Regions from separate parts of the Cupriavidus sp. 207A1 genome, predicted to be linked through region 2. Evidence: predicted binding sites of a transcription regulator. Region 2 holds the regulator's gene; the other holds the start of a gene.

Region 1 (9,244 bases), on a different contig from region 2:
CATCTCCAAGGTCACCGGCCGCGCCCGCTACACCGCCGACCACACGCTGCCGGGACTGGTCCATGCGGTGATGGTGACCAGCGCCATCGCCCGCGGCGAGATCGTCGCCATCGACACCGCCGCGTGCGAACGCATGCCGGGCGTGCGGCTGGTGCTGACGCCGTTCAACGCCCCGCACCTGCCCAGGGCCGGCAAGGCGGCCGCGGACATCCCCACCGCCGGCCACGTGATGAGCCTGCTGCAGGACACCACGGTCCACTACAACAACCAGCCCATCGCCGTGGTGGTGGCCGATACGCTCGAGCAGGCCCGCGACGCCGCGCGCTGCCTGCCGGTGCAATACCGGCAGGGCGATGCCGTACTGGACTTCGCGCAGGCGCGCGCGCGGGCCCGCAAGCCTGACGAGGACGAATCCGCCGACAGCCGCCGCGGCGATCCCGATGCGGGCCGGCGCGGCGCCGCCGCCGTGATCGACGCGGTCTACACCACGCCGATGGAAACCCACAACCCGATGGAGCCGCATGCCACCCTCGCGGCGTGGGATGGCGACCAGCTCACCCTGTACGACGCGACGCAATACGTCACCGGCGTGCGCAAGGCCGTCGCCGCCGCGTTCGGCATCGCTGCCGACAAGGTGCGCGTGATCTGCCCGTACGTGGGCGGCGGCTTTGGCTGCAAGGGCTCGGTGTGGTCGCACGTGGTCCTGGCCGCGATGGCGGCGCGGCAGGTCAGCCGTCCGGTCAGGCTGGTGGTGGAACGGACCCAGATGTTCGGCCCGTTGGGCGGGCGGCCTGTTACCGAGCAGCATGTGGTTGCCGCCGCGGCCGCCGACGGCGCACTGCAAGCCTTACGCCATGACGTGACCACATGCACTTCCATGATCGAGGAATGGGTTGAATCCGCCGCGTTGCTCACGCGCCGGCTCTACGCCTGCGCCAACGTGCAGACCAGCCACCGGCTGGTCGAGCTGGACATCGGCACGCCCACCTTCATGCGCGCGCCGGGTGAAGCGCCCGGCAGCTTTGCGCTGGAATGCGCGCTCGACGAACTGGCCGAGCGGCTGGGACTCGACCCGCTCGCACTGCGCCTGCGCAACCACGCCGACACCGTCCGGACAAGCAGCTGCCGTTCTCGAGCAAGTCGCTGCGCCAATGCTATCGCGACGCCGCCGAGCGCTTCGACTGGGCCCGCCGCGATCCCGCCCCGCGCTCGATGCAGGCCGACGGCAAGTTGGTCGGACTGGGCATGGCCACCGCCACCTACCCCACCTACCGCTCGCCGGCCAGCGCGATGGTACGCCTGCTGCCGGACGGTACGGCGCTGGTGCGTTCGGGCTCGCAGGACCTCGGCACCGGCACCTATACGGTGATGACGCAGGTCGCCGCCGATGCGCTGGGCCTGCCGCCGGAGCACGTACGCTTTGAACTGGGCGACACGGCCTTCCCGGAAGCCCCGGTGTCTGGCGGCTCGCAGTCCGTGGCCAGCGTCGCGCCCGCCGTGCAGCAGGCGGCCGAAGCGGCACGGCTGCGCCTGGTCCGCCAGGCTGTGGCCGATACCGCCTCGCCGTTGTCTGGCGCGCCGGTGGAGGATGTCGAAATCGTCGAAGGCTGGCTGCAACGCCGCTCGGATCCGGCACAGCGCGAACCGATGTCCGCGCCGATCCGGCGTGCGGGCGGGCGAGCAATCGAGGGCCGCGCCAGCACCAAACCCGGCAAGGAGCGCCAGGCGTATTCCATGCATGCTTTCGGCGCGGTCTTTGCCGAAGTCCGCGTCGATCCGGACCTGGGCGAGATCCGCGTTCACCGCGTCGTTGCCAGCTACGGCGCCGGCCGGCTGCTGAACCGCAAGACCGCGCACAGCCAGCTGATGGGCGGCATCGTCTGGGGCATCGGCATGGCGCTGCACGAGAAGACCGAGCTGGACCTGGCCACCGGGCGCGTCGCCAACGCCAACCTGGCCGAGTACCACGTGCCGGTCAATGCCGACATCGGCACCATCGAGATCACGGTGGTGGACGAGGACGATCCGCATATCAACGCGCTCGGCACCAAGGGCATCGGCGAGATCGGCATCGTGGGCGTGGCCGCGGCCATTGCCAATGCCGTATACCACGCCACCGGCCGGCGCGTGCGCGACTTGCCGATCACGCTGGACAAGCTGCTCGACTGAAACGCCTCTTCGTCACCAGGCAGGGATCTGCAGGCACCGCGCTGGCTGCGCCAGTGGTTGCGCCGGCCGCGATCCGGTGGAAAGATGTCGCCCACGGGCCCAGCGCCCGCAACCTGGCTGCCCGCCATGCGGGCACGGAGGCTGCCATGACCGAGCGAATTCCACCGCGTACTTCCTCGTGCATCGCCCTGCTGCTGGCCACCGGCGCGCTGCTGGCCGCCGGCCGGGCCGGCGCCCAGACGCCGGCACCGCTGGCCGAATGGCAGTTCTCCGCCGGCATTCCGCTGCAGAAGCTGTTCCAGGACGACATCCCCGACTGGCAGGTCCGGCTTGGCGCCGCGGCGATGCTGCGGCCGCGCTACGACGGTTCGTCCGAGTACATCGTGATCGGCGGCCCCAGCATCGACATCCGCTACCGCGACCTTGCCTTTGCGTCGATCGGCGAAGGGCTGGGCGTGAACCTGCTGCGCGGCAGGAACTGGCGCGCCGGCATCGCGCTCACCTACAACCTGGGCCGGCGCGGGCAGGAAGACTCGCCGCACCTGGACGGCATGGGCAATATCAACCCGGCGCCGGAAGGCAAGCTGTTCGCCGAATACGCGGTCTCGAAGGAATTTCCGCTGGTGCTGCGCATCGACGCGCGCCGCAGCCTGGGCGGCAGCGACGGCTGGGTCGGCGATATCGGCGCCTATATGCCGCTGCCCGGCAGCTCGGAGAAATTCTTCTGGTTCGCCGGCCCCACCGTCACGCTGGCCGACTCGCGCTACATGAACGCCTGGTACGGCGTCAGCGCCGCGCAGGCGCGCGCCGGCCGGCCGCAGTACCACGCGCGCGGCGGGATCAAGTCATACGGCTTCGGCGTGACCTCGGTGTGGTACTTCGCCAAACACTGGTTTGCCAGCTCTGACGTGGCGGTATCGCAGCTGGCTGGCGACGCGGCCGACAGCCCGATCACGCGCAAGCGGACCAATGCAGTGTTCGACGTGTCGGTCAACTACGAATTCTGACGATCGTCGCGGCCAGCCTGGTTCGACTATCGCACATTGGATGGCCCGCGCCCGTGTTCCGGCTGCCGTTGGCGCGGCACCGCGCAGACTGCGTCCCGCATAATTGGCCGGCCGGAGTCCCGGCCGCAGCCCCGCCAGGGGATTGCCAGGCATGCCAAAGAAGGAGACGTAGTTGAAGTCCAGCATCAAGCATCGCGCCGCGCGCCGCGCGCGTTCCATCGCCATCGCCGTTGCCGGCGTGGCCGCCCTCCACACCGCCCCCACCGCCCTCGCCGGCGACGCATGGCCGGCCAAGCCGATCAAGGTGATCGTGCCCTACACCCCGGGCGGCTCCACCGACACGGTCTCGCGAGTCGTGTTCGAGCAGGTCTCGCAACGGCTGGGCCAGCCCATCATCATCGAGAACAAGCCCGGTGCCAACAGCACCCTGGGCGTCGGCGTGGCCGCGCGCTCGGCCGCGGACGGCTACACCTTTGTCTCGGTGCTGGCGGCCTACAGCGCCAACATGTCGCTGTATTCCAAACTCAGCTACAAAGCCGCCGACCTGGTGCCGGTGGCGGAAATGGCCGAGCTGCCGCTGTTCCTGTTCGCCAGCAAGAAGCTGCCGGTCAAGACCGTGGCCGAGCTGGTCGACTACGGCAGGAAGCATCCCGACACGCTGACCTTCGGCTCCAGCGGCGTCGGCAGCTCCGCCCACCTGACCGGCGAGCGCCTGGCGATGGAATCGAAGCTCAAGCTCACCCACGTGCCCTACAACGGCAGCGCGCCGATCCTGCCGGCACTGGTGTCCGGCGAGGTCTCGGTGGCGTTCGACCCGCTGCTGGTGCCGATGCCGCACGTCAAGTCCGGCAAGATCAGCGTGCTGGCCGTCGCCTCGGCCAAACGCTGGCCGGGCGAGCCCAATATCCCGACCATGGAAGAAGCCGGCTTCCCCGGCTTCGTCATGAGTTCATGGACGGGCCTGCTGGCGCCGGCCGGCACGCCGCAGCCGATCGTCGCGCGCATGGCCCGGGAAATCGCCGCGGCCACGCGCAGCCCCGAAGTCACGAAGAAGCTGACCGACCTCGGCTTTGTGCCGGTGGGCGGTACGCCCGAGGAGTTCCGCAAGCTGATCGAGCGCGATACCAGGCGCTATGCGGAGATCGTCAAGGCGGGCAAGATCACGCTCGACTAAAGAGCGCGGGCTGGCGGCGGCAGGCGCCGCCAGCCCCGCCGCACCGCGCTTACCAGCGGTGCTGGTACATCGCCGTCAGCGTGATGCCCGCTGCCGGCAGCCGGCTGGTGTTGTTGCTGTTCCGCAGCAGCTGGCTGTACAGCGGGTAGTAGTTGCGGTTGAACAGGTTCTCGATGCCGACCGTGATCGTATCCTTGCGCGTCAGTTCATAGCGGCTGATCAGGTCGACGGTGGTATAGCTGCTGACCTCGCGCCGGCCAAAGCTGTTCTGGCCGTTGAGCCGGTAGTCGCGGCTGGCGTAGTAGCTCAGCTGCACGCGGTTGCTCCACTGGCTCACGGGACGGAACTGCAGGTACGCCGTGACCTTGAGCGGCGGAATGCGGTAACCGGTCATGTCCTGGAAGTCCGCGCTGCCTTGCGGCCGCTCGCGTCCGTTGATCCAGGTGATGGTGCCGCCCGCGCCCCAGCGCTCGTCGTCCGAGCGGTAGTCGGCGGCCGCTTCCACGCCCGCGATGCGCTCCTCGGTGCGGGTCAGGATCAGGCCGTTGTTGAAGCTCTGCACGTCGCCAAGCTTGGAGGTGGTGTAGAACAGCGCCACGCTCGCCAGCGTATTGCCCAGCGCGCCGCGCCAGCCCACTTCATAGTTGTTGGTCTTGACCGGGTCCAGGCTGGACGAATTGATATCGAAGCCGGCGCGCGCATTGCGGATCTGCAGGCCGATGTCCGGCAGCTGGAAGCCCTGGCTGAACGAGGCATAGAACTCCTGGCCCTTGACCGGCGCATAGGCCGCGCCCAGGTTGAACAGCCAGGCGCCATAGTTGACCGTGCCGCCCTTGACCGTGGCCGGGTTGCTCACGCGCGATTGCGACAGCGGCACGAAATCATCGAAGCTGGCGCTGGCGCGCTCATAGCGCAGGCCGCCCTCGGCCGACCACTGCTCGCTGAACTTGTGCTGCAGCTGGCCGAAGATGCCGCCACTGCGCGTGGTCAGCGGCGGCATATAGGTGGCCGTGCCGATGCGGTTGAAGACCAGCCCCCCGCTGCTGTCGTAGGCGCGCGGATCGAACAGGTCCAGCGGCATGTCGCTGCGCTCCTGGTTGTAGTCGGCGCCCCACAGCAGCTTGGTGGCCTTGGCCTGGCCCAGCGGCGTGCTGATGGTCAGGCGGCCGCCGAAGACATCGCTGTTCTGGCTGATCTGGTCGACATTGCCGCCGCGCGTGGCCACCGCGCGCGCGTCGAAGGGCGGGAAACGCGTGAAGTAGTCGCGGTAGTAGAACTGGCTCGATACCGTGCTGCCGAACAGGTCCTGGTGCTGGTAGTCCAGGTTGACCACGGTATTGCGCAGCTCGTTCTGGTTCTCCAGCTGCAGGCCGCGAATCGCGCGCGCGGCGGTGGAGCCGGCCGGCGCCCGGGCCACCGACGGATCGGACGCATAGTCGGTGTCCTGCTTGGCCTGGTACCGGCTGACGCTCAGCTGCAGGCGCTGCTGGCCATCGATGCGCCAGCCCAGCTTGCCGCTCAGGTTGTAGACGTTGGAATCGAACAGATCGCCCTGGCTGGGCTCCGGCGCAATGCGGTGGCCTTCGGCATCGTAGGGGCTGCCGATGCGCTGCGCGCCCAGGTGGAAGGCATAGTCGATCGGCCCCTGGCTGCCGGAAAAATGCTGCTGCACGTTGGCGCTCAGCCCTTCCCTGCTCAGCCGCGTCAGCGGCGTGCCCAGCGTCACCGTGGTATCCGCGCTCGGCGGCCCGCCGGCCTGGCGGGTGGTGATCGAGATGATGCCGCCGCTGGCGCCCGCCCCGTAGAGCGCGCTGCTGCCGCGCAGCACCTCGATGCGCTCGATATTGCTGGGATCGATGGTGGCCAGGTTGCGCGCCGAGTCGCGGTTGGTATTCAGCGGGATGCCGTCGACCAGCACCAGCGCGCTGCGCCCGCGCAGGGTCTGGCCGAAATCCGTCACCGTGCGGCTGGAATCGGCCATGCCCGGAATGACCTTGCTCAGCATGGTGGCAAGGTTGGTCGAACCCGTGCGCAGCTCGTCCAGCTCCTCGCGCTCGATCACCGTGACCTGCCGCATCGGGTTGACCAGGTCGCTCTTGATACGGTCGACCCGCACCTCCACGGCATTCAGGCTGCCCCCGTCCACCGAGGCCCCCGGGGCCTGCGCCTGGGCGACGGCAAGCATCGGCATCGTCCCCGCGATGGCACAAATCAGCACGGACAAAGGGCGGGGACGGAAAGCGGAACGGGCAGAGAAGGCCGGAAGGGGTTGCATGGTGGCAGCAGGCGCGCGCGCAGCGTCCTGATGATTTGTAACAAAACCGGGAATGATAATGATTCGCGATTGTGTTAGCAAGCATGTCTTCCACGCAAACGGCGCGGCGCTCGCAGCCTGTACCGCGAACGCGCCTGGCGCGGATTGCCGTGATAGAGTCCCTTTTCATCCGCTGTCGCCCCAGCCTGATGTCGCCACTCGTTGCACATGGACCAGACCATCCGGCCGGCCACCCACCACGCCTGGAAGGCACCGCCGCACGCACAGCATGACCGCCCAGATCCCGCCACTCGTTCCGTCGCAGACGGCTCTGGTCGTGATGCACTACCAGACCGACATCCTGGCCCTCTTCCCCGGCGTCGCCCCTACCCTGCTTGCCAATACGCGCAAGCTATGCGACGCCGCGCGGGCCGCGGGCGTCAGCGTCTATTTCGCCAGGATCCACTTCAGCCCGGGCTATCCGGAAGTCAGCCCGTTGAACCGGAATGGACAAGGCATCAAGCGGCTGGGCCTGTTCGTCGACGACCAGGTCTCGCCCGAGCTTGGCCGGCAGGACAGCGAGCCGCTGATCACCGCGCATCGCGCCAGCGTGTTCTTTGGCACCGACCTGCAGGTACGGCTGTCCGCGCAGGGGATCGATACCCTGATCATGGTGGGCATTGCGTCGACCGGCGTGGTGCTGTCATCGGTGGCGTATGCGAGTGACGCGGACTTCCGCCTGTTCACGGTCAAGGATTGCTGCTATGACCCTGACGAGGTCGTGCACGATCATCTTTTTGCCACGGCCTTCGATTCGCGCACGACCGTGCTGTCGCTGGCCGACGCCCTGGCCCTGCTTGCCTGAGCGTCACCCGATGCCAGGCGGCCCGGCGCGACGCGGCCTCACAAGCGACTGAGGAAACCCTATGTTCGACCACGTCAAATTCGGTGTCAGCGACTATGCCGCCAGCAAGGCGTTCTTCCTCGAGGCCCTGGCACCGCTCGGCGTAGCGGTCGCGTCCGAGGGGCCGCCGACGTATGGGGTCGAGCTCAGCGCCGGCGGCAAGGCTTCGCTGTGCCTGTTCCAGAGCGGGGAAAAGCCTGCGCCCCTGCACCTGGCGTTTACTGCCGCGACCCGGCAGCAGGTCGACGCCTTCTACCGCGCCGCGCTCTCCGCCGGCGCCAGGGACAACGGTGCGCCGGGTCTGCGACCGCACTACCACGCGGACTACTATGCGGCGTTCGTGATTGGTCCTGACGGGCACAATATCGAAGTGGTTTGCCACGCGCCTGGCGCGTAAGCCCCGTCACGACGCCCCCTTCCCCGATGGCAACGGGGCCGCCATCGCGCCGGATGGGTATGCCCGGCACCGGCACGAGGGGTAGCCGGCGTGCCGCATCGCATGCTCGCGCCGAGCCAATGTCGTGCTGTCAGCACCCCGCTCCCGGTTTACCTCAAAGAGGCGCCAGCCCTGCCGCTTCGAATTGACGCAGGTCAAACGCGTATCCACGCCGGCATCTACCCTGAATGCGACGCCTCGCAATGCGATCCCGCACATCGATTTCAGGAGACCCATCATGTACAAGCGCATCCTGCTCGCCGTCGACGGCAGCCGCTCCTCGGACCTGGCGCTAAGCCAGGCCATCATCATCGCCAAGGCGACCGGCGCCGAGGTCAAGGCCCTGTTCGTGGCGGACGACACCGATGTCTTCTTCGAGGCCAGCTATTTCAATCCGAAGGAGCTGGTCGACAGCATCATCGCGCATGGCCGCAAGGCGCTGGATGCGGCCTCGGTCCGGCTCAGCGAGGCAGGCGTGCCGAACCTGGTGCAACTGGATGAAAAGCCGGTGGCGCCGGGCAAGATCTCGTCGACCATTGTTGCCGACGCCGATGCGTGGAATGCCGACCTGATCGTGCTCGGCACGCATGGGCGCCGCGGCGTCAGGCGCCTGTTGATGGGCAGCGTGTCGGAAGGCGTGCTCGCCAAAACGAGCAAGCCCGTGCTGCTGGTCCGCAGCGAAATCGAAGGATAACCCTTGCGCCGCCCTGCCCCATGTCCAGCCAAAGCATGCGAGCGATGGTCTTCGAGGGCGCCGGCCTGCCGTTGCGCCTTCGTCAGTTGCCGGTGCCGGAACCCGGCCCCGGCCAGGTCCGCATCGCCGTGACCGCCTGCGGCGTGTGCCGGACCGACCTGCATATCGTCGATGGCGAACTGCGCCATCCCAAGCCGGCACTCGTCCCGGGGCATGAAATCGTCGGACGGGTGGATGCCTGCGGCGCCGGCGTCAGTGCCTTGAGCGCGGGTGAACGCGTCGGCGTGCCATGGCTGGGACATGCGTGCGGCGCGTGCCGCTATTGCCTGCGGCATCGCGAGAACCTGTGCAGCGCGCCGCTTTTCACCGGCTATACCCGCGATGGCGGCTATGCCGAGTATGCGGTGGCCGACAGCGACTTCTGCTTCCGCATCCCGCCCGCCTACGATGACGAGCACGCCGCGCCGCTGCTTTGCGCGGGCCTGATCGGCTATCGCACACTGCGCATGGCTGGCGCAGCCGGCCAGGCACGCCGCATCGGCATCTACGGCTTCGGCGCCGCGGCCCACCTGGTGACGCAGATCGCCGTGGCGCAAGGCCGCGAAG
Region 2 (9,244 bases):
CGCCATAACGCCGGGCCAGCCCGCCGCGCGCCCGCACGAAGGCCGGCAACGCGCCGGCGACGCCGCCGAGCCGCCCGGCCACCGCAGCGCCGGCACGCGCCGCCAGCCGCTCCAGCCAGTTCACGGTAAAGGTACTGCCGCGCAGCAGGCGCCAGCCCGACCACAGCAGCATCAGGCTGCCGGCGCCGAACAGCCAGCGCTGCACTGGCAGGTAGTCCTGCTTCCAGGCGGTGGCGCCCGCGGCGCCCAGCGCCGCACCGAGCAGCATATAGGTGGTAATCCTGCCAAAGTGCATCAACAGTAACTCGCCGAGCCATGCAGTGCGGCTGCGCACCAGGCTGACCGGCGCTGCCTTGCCGCGCCGCTGCTCCACGGCCAGCGCCACGCCGCCGCACATGGCGGCGCAGTGCACGCCGCCCAGCAGAGCGAGCAGGAAAACGCTGATCAATACTCCAAATGTCAATTCTGTCTCCCTGCCGGATCACATCGCACGGTAAAATGCCCATATCGTGCCCCGCTGCCATTTCTAGCAGGTTCCAATTGCTCACTTCCATCCCCATTACCGAGATGTCGCCCCGCTGCTCCACCTGTGCGATGGGACAGCTGTGCCTCCCGGTTGGCATGTCGCAGCAAGACCTTGCCAAGATCGACACGCTGGTGCAGGAACGCATCCGCGTGCACAAGGGGGAAACCCTTTACCGCATGGGTGACCCGCTCACCGCGGTCTACGCCATCCGCTTCGGTACGCTCAAGACGCATGTCACCACCGAAGACGGACGCTCGCAGATTACCGGGTTCCACCTGCCCGGTGAAATCGTCGGCCTCGACGGCCTGGGCGAGATGCAGCATGCATCCGATGCGACCGCACTCGAAGATACCGAGGTATGCGTGGTCCGCATGAACGATCTGCAGACGCTGTCCGCCGACCTGCCTTCGCTGCAACAGCAGTTCCTGCGCCTGATGGGCAAGGAAATCACGCACGACCAGCTGATGCTGGTCACGCTCGGCTCGATGCGCGCCGAGGAACGCCTCGCCGCCTTCCTGATCAACCTGTCGGAACGGCTGTCGGCGCGCGGTTATTCGGCGTCCGAGTTCGTGATGCGCATGAGCCGCGAAGAGATCGGCAGCTACCTCGGGCTGAAACTCGAGACCGTGAGTCGCCTGTTCTCGCGCTTTGCCGAGGCCGGGCTGATCCAGATCCGCCAACGGCATGTCAAGCTGATCGACATCGACGGCATCAAGCAACTCTACAGCCGTAGCTGCTGAGCCACCGCGGCGTTGCCGCGCCGCCTGCGGCGCCGGCAACGCGATAGTCCTTCCCTATTCCAGTTCGTCCGTATCCGCCAGCCGCGTCGGCATGGTGTACAGCGTCAGCCCGCTGGACAACGCGCAGAACACCCACGCCAGCAGGAAGCCGACGGTATAGACCGACTCGCGCGACGATTCGATCGGATGGCCGAAGAATTTGAGGTCGCCCGGATCGACGACGGAAAAAACCGTCGCCGTCGCCAGACCCGCCATCAGGAAGCCCGGCCACAGCACCCACATCAGCCAGCGCAACCTCATGGCTGCCTCGCTGCCGCGGACTTGGGCGCCACCGCTTCCACCTTCTCGACCACCAGGCCATGCCGCGCCGCGCCCTGCACCGGCAGGTCGGGGTGTGCCGACGCCAGCCAGATCGTCACGCCGCACGCCACCATGGCCACCAGCGGACCGGCCATCAGCAGCCATGGCCACGGTTCCTTCCACCACGGATTGCCTTGCTGACTCATCTTGCCCCCTTCGTCCTGGCGACTACGTGTGAGTCGCCTAGCTTCACAAATCGCGCGGCACGATAAAACTGGTGGATTGCCGAATTTCAGCATGCCCTTGCTCCGTGCCTTCGCTCGTTACTGTTACGTTGATCTTGTGCGTGCCTTGCCTGGCGGCCTCTATCGGCACGCGGATGCGGATCGGCAGCAGCCGGTTGGAGGTTGGCGCCAGCGATTCGGCCTGCTTGTCGTATTCGACCGTCAGGTCCTTCAGTTCATCGCTGTCGGCACGCACGCGGATCTGCATCGGCGCCTCGGTGGTGTTGATCAGTTGCAGCCGATAGACGTTCTCGATCCAGCGCCCTTCCACCTCCCGGCCCAGCGCACCGCGATCGCGGATGATGTCGACCTTCAGCGGCGTGCGCAGCATGATCGACGCCATGAACCCCGCCAGCAGCGCCACCCAGATCACCGAGTAGATGATGACGCGCGGACGCAGCAGGCGCTTGCGCGATGCCGCAGCGGACAGGCCCTTGCGCATTGCGTTTTCCGAGGTGTACCGGATCAGCCCGCGCGGGTAGTCCATCTTGTCCATGACCTGGTTGCAGGCGTCGATGCAGGCGCCGCAGCCGATGCACTCGTACTGCAGGCCATCGCGGATGTCGATGCCGGTCGGGCATACCTGCACGCAGATGCTGCAGTTGACGCAATCGCCAAGCCCGGCCTGGTGATGGTCGGTCTTGCGCGAGCGGCTGCCGCGCGGCTCGCCGCGGCCGACGTCATAGGTCACGACAAAGGTGTCGCGGTCCACCATCACGCTCTGGAAACGCGCGTAGGGGCACATGTACTTGCATACTTGCTCGCGCATGAAGCCTGCGTTGCCCCACGTGGCGAACGCGTAGAACAGCATCCAGAATGCCTGCCAGGGGCCCAGCGTCAGCGCCAGTACCTCGCCGCCCAGTTCGCGGATCGGCGCAAAGTAGCCGATGAACGTGAAACCGGTCCACAGTGCGATCAGCACCCACAGGAAATGCTTGGTTGCCTTGATGCGGAATTTGCGCAGGCTCCACGGATCCCCGTCGAGGCGGATGCGGGCGATGCGGTCGCCTTCGACCCGCCGCTCGATCCACATGAAGATCTCGGTGTAGACCGTTTGCGGGCACGCGTAGCCGCAGAACAGCCGTCCCGCGATCGCCGTGAACAGGAACAGCGCCAGCGCGGAGATGACCAGCAGCACCGCCAGGTAGATCACGTCCTGCGGCCACAGCACCAGTCCGAAGATATAGAACTTGCGCTCGCCAAGGTCAAACAGCACGGCCTGGCGTCCGTTCCACTGGAGCCAGGGCGTGCCGTAGTAGATCAGCTGGGTCAGGATCACCAGCCAGACCCGCCAGCTGGAGAACGCGCCCTTCACCGAACGCGGATAGATTTTGCGGCGGACCTCGTAAAGGGTTTCTTCCGAGGTCTCGCCCGGCGCAGCGGCCGACCGTTGCAGGTCGGCCGCCCGGGCCACTTCTTCGGTCCCGGGCGCATTCATGGGCGAGTTCTCCCGCGAGCCTCGAGCGCTCGCTCACATGAGTCGTCGATCATTGCCCGGCTCCGCCTCCCGTATTGGACAACCCCCACACATAGGCCGTCAGCATGCGGATGCGTTCGGGCGTCAGGATTTCCTCGTGTGCCGGCATATGGTTGTTGTGGCCCTTCAGGATGGCCTCGACGATGCTGGCTTCCGAGCTGCCATAGAGCCAGACATTGTCCGACAGGTTCGGCGCACCGAGGGCCTGGTTGCCCTTGCCGCCGGCGCCGTGGCAGGCCACGCAGGTGGTCTTGAACGCGCCCTCGCCGCGCGACACGCGGATCGGATCCGACGACAGCCCGGACAGCGAACGCACGTACTGCGCCACGTCGCCCGCCTGCTTGGCATCGATGACAGCGCCAAACGGCGGCATCACGCCATTGCGGCCCTTGGCGATGGTCTGGCTGATGGTCTCGGGCTCGCCGCCGTACAGCCAGTCGTTGTCGGTCAGGTTGGGGAAGCCCCGGCTGCCGCGCGCATCGGAGCCATGGCACTGCGCGCAGTAGTTCAGGAACAGGCGCTGGCCGATCTCGCGTGCCTGCGGGTCCGCCGCCACCTGCTTGACGTCCATCTTCAGGTACTTGCCGTAGATCTCGTTCTGCATGCGTTCCTGCGCCGCGCGGTGCGCGGCCAGTTCGCCCTGCGTGGAGAACTTCAGCACGCCGGCGTACGAGCCCAGGCCCGGATACAGCACAAGGTAGGCCAGGCCGAAAATGCAGGCCAGCAGGAACATCCACATCCACCAGCGCGGCAGCGGGTTGTTCAGTTCACGCAGGTCGCCATCCCAGACATGGCCGGTATCTTCCGTGCCGCCTGGGGTCTTGGTGATCTTGCGTTGGGAGAACAGCAGCCATACGCACCAGACGATGCCGATGAGCGCGATGGCGGCAATGTAGTAACTCCAGAAATCGGAAATGAAATCGCTCATGGCTAGGTGTTCCGGCTCGATGTTGTCGTAGTTTCGTCAGGCAGCGCGAACGGCAGCATGGCGGATTCGCGGTTGGCGGCCTGGCGGCCGGCGGACCAGGCCCACCAGCAGATGCCGAGGAAAACGACCATGGACACGACGGTCGCGATGGCGGTGATCATGGCCATGGCTTACTCCTTCGGTGCCGCGGCGGCGGCATCGACGCGCACGTTGCGACGGTTGGTGCCGAGGCCCTGCAGGTAGGCAACCAGCGCGTCTTCCTCGGTCTTGCCTTTCAGCTCTCCCGGCGCCTTTGCGATGTCGGCGTCGGTGTACGGCACGCCCAGCTTGACCAGCGCGCGCATGCGCGCCTGGATATCGTTGGTGGGCAGCTCGGCCTTCTCCAGCCACGGGTACGACGGCATCACGGATTCCGGCACCACGTCGCGCGGGTTGCGCAAGTGGATGCGCTGCCAGTCGTCGGAGTAGCGTCCGCCCACGCGCGCCAGATCGGGGCCGGTACGCTTGGAGCCCCACAGGAACGGATGGTCGTAGACCGATTCGCCGGCGGTGGAGTAATGGCCGTAGCGCTCGGTCTCGGCCTGCAGCGTTCGCACCTGCTGCGAGTGGCAGCCGACGCAGCCTTCGCGGATATAGATATCGCGTCCCATCAGCCGCAGCGGCGAATACGGCGTGATGCCCGGATCCGGCTCGGTGGTGGAGTGCTGGAAGAACAGCGGCACGATCTGGACCAGACCCGCGATGCTGACCACGAGGATCGTGCAGATGATCAGCCAGCCGATGTTCTTCTCCAGCGTTTCGTGGGAAAAGAAGCGTTGTTTGTCGGACATCTTTCTATCCTGGATTGATCAGTGGGCGGAGGCGGCGATGCTGGCCGGAATCGGCGCATCCACGGCGGGCTTGCCGACGATGGTCTTGGCGATGTTGTAGGCCATCAGCAGCATGCCGGACAGGAAGCACATGCCACCCAGCAGGCGAATCAGATAGAACGGATATTTGGCCTTGACCGCTTCGACGAAGGCGTAGGTCAGCGTGCCGTCCGGTTGCGTGGCGCGCCACATCAGGCCTTCCATCACACCCGCGATCCACATCGAGGCGATATACAGCACCACGCCGATGGTCGCGATCCAGAAGTGCCATTCGATCAGGCGCACGCTGTACATCTGCTTCTCGCCGAACAGCCGCGGGATCAGGTAGTAGAGCGAACCGATGGAGATCATCGCGACCCAGCCCAGCGCGCCGGAGTGGACATGGCCGATGGTCCAGTCGGTGTAGTGCGACAGCGCGTTGACGGTCTTGATCGACATCATCGAGCCTTCGAAGGTCGACATGCCGTAGAACGACAGCGCCACCACCAGGAACTTCAGGATCGGGTCGGTGCGCAGCTTGTGCCAGGCGCCCGACAGCGTCATGATGCCGTTGATCATGCCGCCCCACGACGGCGCCAGCAGGATCAGCGAGAACACCATGCCGAGAGACTGTGCCCAGTCCGGCAGCGCGGTGTACTGCAGGTGGTGCGGGCCGGCCCACATGTAGGTGAAGTTCAGCGCCCAGAAGTGGACGATGGACAGGCGGTAGGAAAAGATCGGGCGCTCGGCCTGCTTGGGAATGAAGTAGTACATCATCCCCAGGAAGCTGGTGGTCAGGAAGAAGCCGACCGCGTTATGGCCGTACCACCACTGGATCATCGCGTCCTGCACGCCGGCATAGGCCGAGTAGGACTTCCACAGCGACACCGGCATCTCGATGTTGTTGACGATGTGCAGCAGCGCGATGGTCAGGATATAGGCGCCGAAGAACCAGTTGGCGACGTAGATATGCCGGGTCTTGCGCTTGACGATGGTGCCGAAGAACACGATCGCGTAGGCCACCCAGACCGCGGTGATCAGCAGGTCGATGGGCCATTCGAGTTCGGCGTATTCCTTGGAGCTGGTGATGCCCAACGGCAGCGTGATGGCGGCTGCGACGATGACCAGTTGCCAGCCCCAGAACGTGAATGCGGCCAGCGGGCCGCAGAACAGGCGCGCCTGGCAGGTGCGCTGGACCACGTAGTAGGAGGTGGCAAACAGCGCGCTGCCGCCGAAGGCGAAGATCACCGCATTGGTATGCAGCGGACGCAGCCGGCCGAACGACAGCCACGGTGTATTGAAATTGAGTTCGGGCCAGATCAGCTGTGCTGCCAGCAGCACGCCGACGGCCATGCCGACGATCCCCCAGACTACCGTCATGACAGCGAACTGTCTAACGACGCCGTAATTGAAGGTGTCGACGCGTGAAGACGCGGCAGTGACATCCATTCAGACCCCCAAAGCTTAGAGAAAATAAAAAACCTACTGACAGTGTGACTTTAGAAAAACCATGCCACGGGTGCGTTGATCTTTATCAAGCCGCTCCGGGCACGTCTTGAACCTGCGCGCGCGGCTCCGGTCCGAGGCACGCGCCGCGGGCTCACGGCTTGTCGTTGTCCAGCAGGATCGATTCGGCAGGCCGGTCCAGGTCGTCGTACTGCCCGGCATGAAGCGCCCACCACAGCGCGCCCGCGATGACCACCACGAGCACCAGGCTCATCGGCACCAGCAGGTAAAGCGTTTCCATCGTCAGGCTCCGTTATGCCGCGAGGTAGGCCGCGGCGTGCGCCGCGGCTTGCCGGCGCGCAGCAGGCGCCAGGCATTGGCGACCACCAGCAGCGAGGACAGCGACATGCCGATGCCCGCCATCCACGCCGTCACCAGCCCGGTCGCCGCCAGCGGAATGGCGACCACGTTGTAGAAAAAGGCCCAACCCAGGTTCTGGCGCACCACCCGGCGCGTCTGGCGCGACACGGCCAGCGCCGTCGCGATCTCGGCCACGCCGCCGTGCGTCAGCACCGCGTCCGCGCCGGCCTGGGCCAGCGGCGCGCCGCTGCCGATCGCAATCGATACCTGCGCCTGCGCCAGCACCGGCGCGTCGTTGATGCCGTCGCCGACGGCCAGCACCACGGCCCCGTCCTGCTGCAGCCGCGCCACGTAGTCGCGCTTGCCTTCGGGCGTGACCTCGCCGGCCATGCGCTCGATGCCGAAGTGCGCGGCCCACCAGTGCACCGCCGCCATGTTGTCGCCCGATACCAGGTGGCAGCGCACGCCCAGTTCGCGCAAGCGTGCCAGCAGCATCGGCGTTTCCTGGCGTTCGACGTCGGCCAGCACGAAGCGCGCCAGCGCGCCGGTCTCGGCGCCCAGCCAGACTACCGTGGCGCCGGGATGCATAAGGTTGTGGGCAGCGGCCGGCGCAGGCTGGCCAGCACCGCCCAGCGCCAAGACAAAATCGGCGCGGCCGAGGCGCAGGCGGCGGCCCGCGACCACCGCCTCGAGACCGGCACCGGGAACGTTGCGCATGTCGCTGACGTGCAGCGGCAGGCCGGTCAGATCGGGCGCCGCCGCCACCAGCGCGCGCGCGATCGGATGCTCGCCGCCACGCTCCATCGCTGCGGCCAGCGTCAGGCATCGAGCGGAATCGGCTTCTCCCAGCGGCTCGACCGCCGCCACGGCAAAGCGGCCCTCGGTCAGCGTGCCGGTCTTGTCGAGCACCACGTCGGTGACGCGGGCGAGCGTTTCCAGCGCGTGGCCGCGCGCCAGCAGCACGCCGCGCCGCGACAGCGCCGCGCCGGCCGCGGCCAGTGCCGCCGGCGTAGCCAGCGACAACGCGCACGGGCAGCTGACCACCAGCACCGCGATGGTCACCAGCAAGGCCCGCGAGGGATCGATCCAGAGGCCCCAGACCATGCCGGTCAGTGCCGCCAGCACCAGCAGCGTCGCCACGAACCAGCCCGCCACGCGGTCGGCCAGTGTCGCCAGGCGCGGCTTCTCGGCCAGCGCGCGGTCCAGCACCGCGACGATCTCGGCCAGGCGGGTGCCGGCGCCGACGCGGGTCACGCGCAGTTCCAGCGGGCTGGCGGTATTGAAGCTGCCGGCCAGCACGGTGTCGCCGGCGCAGCGGCGCACCGGGCGGCTTTCGCCGGTCAGCATGGATTCATCGAGTGCGCTGGTGCCCGAAGTGATCGCGCCGTCCGCCGGGACGATCTCTCCCGCCTTGACGCGGATCAGGTCGCCCGCGCGCAGCCGGGCGACCGGGATGCGCTCGCCCGCCGCACCGGCCGTGGCCAGCCGTTCGCACGTGGCGGGCAACTGGCGCGCCAGCATTTCGGCACCGCTGCGCGAGGCCTGGCGCACGCGCAGTTCCAGGTAGCGGGCCAGCAGCAGGAAGGCGACGAACATCGTCACCGAATCGAAATAGACCTCGCCCACGCCGCGCACCGTGGCCAGCGCACTGGCGGCAAAGCCCGCGGCGACGCCGATCGCCACCGGCACGTCCATGCCCATATGGCGCTGGCGCAGGCTGCGCCAGGCGCCGGCGAAGATCGGCGAGGCGGCATAGCACACCACCGGCAAGGTCAGCGCGAAGCTGGCCCAGCGCATCAGCTGCAGCTGGCCGGGATCGATGGTGGCTTCGTGGGTATAGATCGGCCATGCGTACATCATCACCTGCATCATGCCGAGCATGGCCACCGCCATGCGCATCAGCAGGCCGCGACGCGCGCGGCGGTCCTGCAGGTCGGTGCGCGAGACTTCGAAGGGCCAGGCCATGTAGCCGATGCCGGCCAGCGCCGCCAGCAGCCCCGACACCGTCTGGGCGTCGTCACGCCAGCGCACCACCACGCGCCGCGTGGCGACATTGGCGACCGCCGATTCCACGCCCGGCTGGCGCGACAGATGCTGCTCGATCAGCCACGCGCAGGCGGCGCAGCGGATATTCTCGGGAGCCAGCGTGATCTCGGCGCGGCCGCCGTCGAGCGGGCGGACAAATTGCGCGCGCAGTTCCGGGGCATCGTAGGCAGCCCAGACCGGCTCGGCCTGGCGCCGGGCATCGTCGTCGATGGGCCGGGCGAAGCGGGCTTCGTCGCCGTACAGGTGGGCAAAGCCGGCCGCATGGAGGGTCTGCGCCAGGGCCTGGCAA

What was found. The regulator FNR, encoded in region 2, switches genes on or off when oxygen is low (the NO sensors DNR and NnrR bind a similar motif). The targets are predictions, from matches to a motif close to TTGATNNNNATCAA.
Region 1: the regulator FNR is predicted to act here: its motif matches at 8,090-8,103, upstream of AC3FMM_RS11465 (universal stress protein).

The regions. Positions count from the first base shown of each region.
Region 1 covers NZ_JBYOJO010000005.1:254,426-263,669, reverse strand. The annotation lists partial or broken gene AC3FMM_RS11495 (xanthine dehydrogenase family protein molybdopterin-binding subunit) at 1-2,169, shown strand, start outside; gene AC3FMM_RS11490 (MipA/OmpV family protein) at 2,316-3,176, shown strand; gene AC3FMM_RS11485 (Bug family tripartite tricarboxylate transporter substrate binding protein) at 3,349-4,350, shown strand; gene AC3FMM_RS11480 (TonB-dependent receptor) at 4,400-6,625, opposite strand; gene AC3FMM_RS11475 (cysteine hydrolase family protein) at 6,894-7,469, shown strand; gene AC3FMM_RS11470 (VOC family protein) at 7,531-7,905, shown strand; gene AC3FMM_RS11465 (universal stress protein) at 8,183-8,638, shown strand; gene AC3FMM_RS11460 (zinc-dependent alcohol dehydrogenase family protein) at 8,659-9,244, shown strand, end outside.
Region 2 covers NZ_JBYOJO010000003.1:230,143-239,386, reverse strand. The annotation lists gene AC3FMM_RS06730 (sulfite exporter TauE/SafE family protein) at 1-463, opposite strand, end outside; gene fnr (fumarate/nitrate reduction transcriptional regulator Fnr) at 541-1,266, shown strand; gene AC3FMM_RS06720 (hypothetical protein) at 1,321-1,566, opposite strand; gene AC3FMM_RS06715 (FixH family protein) at 1,563-1,772, opposite strand; gene ccoG (cytochrome c oxidase accessory protein CcoG) at 1,816-3,288, opposite strand; gene ccoP (cytochrome-c oxidase, cbb3-type subunit III) at 3,338-4,255, opposite strand; gene AC3FMM_RS06700 (cbb3-type cytochrome oxidase subunit 3) at 4,258-4,422, opposite strand; gene ccoO (cytochrome-c oxidase, cbb3-type subunit II) at 4,426-5,085, opposite strand; gene ccoN (cytochrome-c oxidase, cbb3-type subunit I) at 5,104-6,552, opposite strand; gene ccoS (cbb3-type cytochrome oxidase assembly protein CcoS) at 6,704-6,850, opposite strand; gene AC3FMM_RS06680 (heavy metal translocating P-type ATPase) at 6,853-9,244, opposite strand, start outside.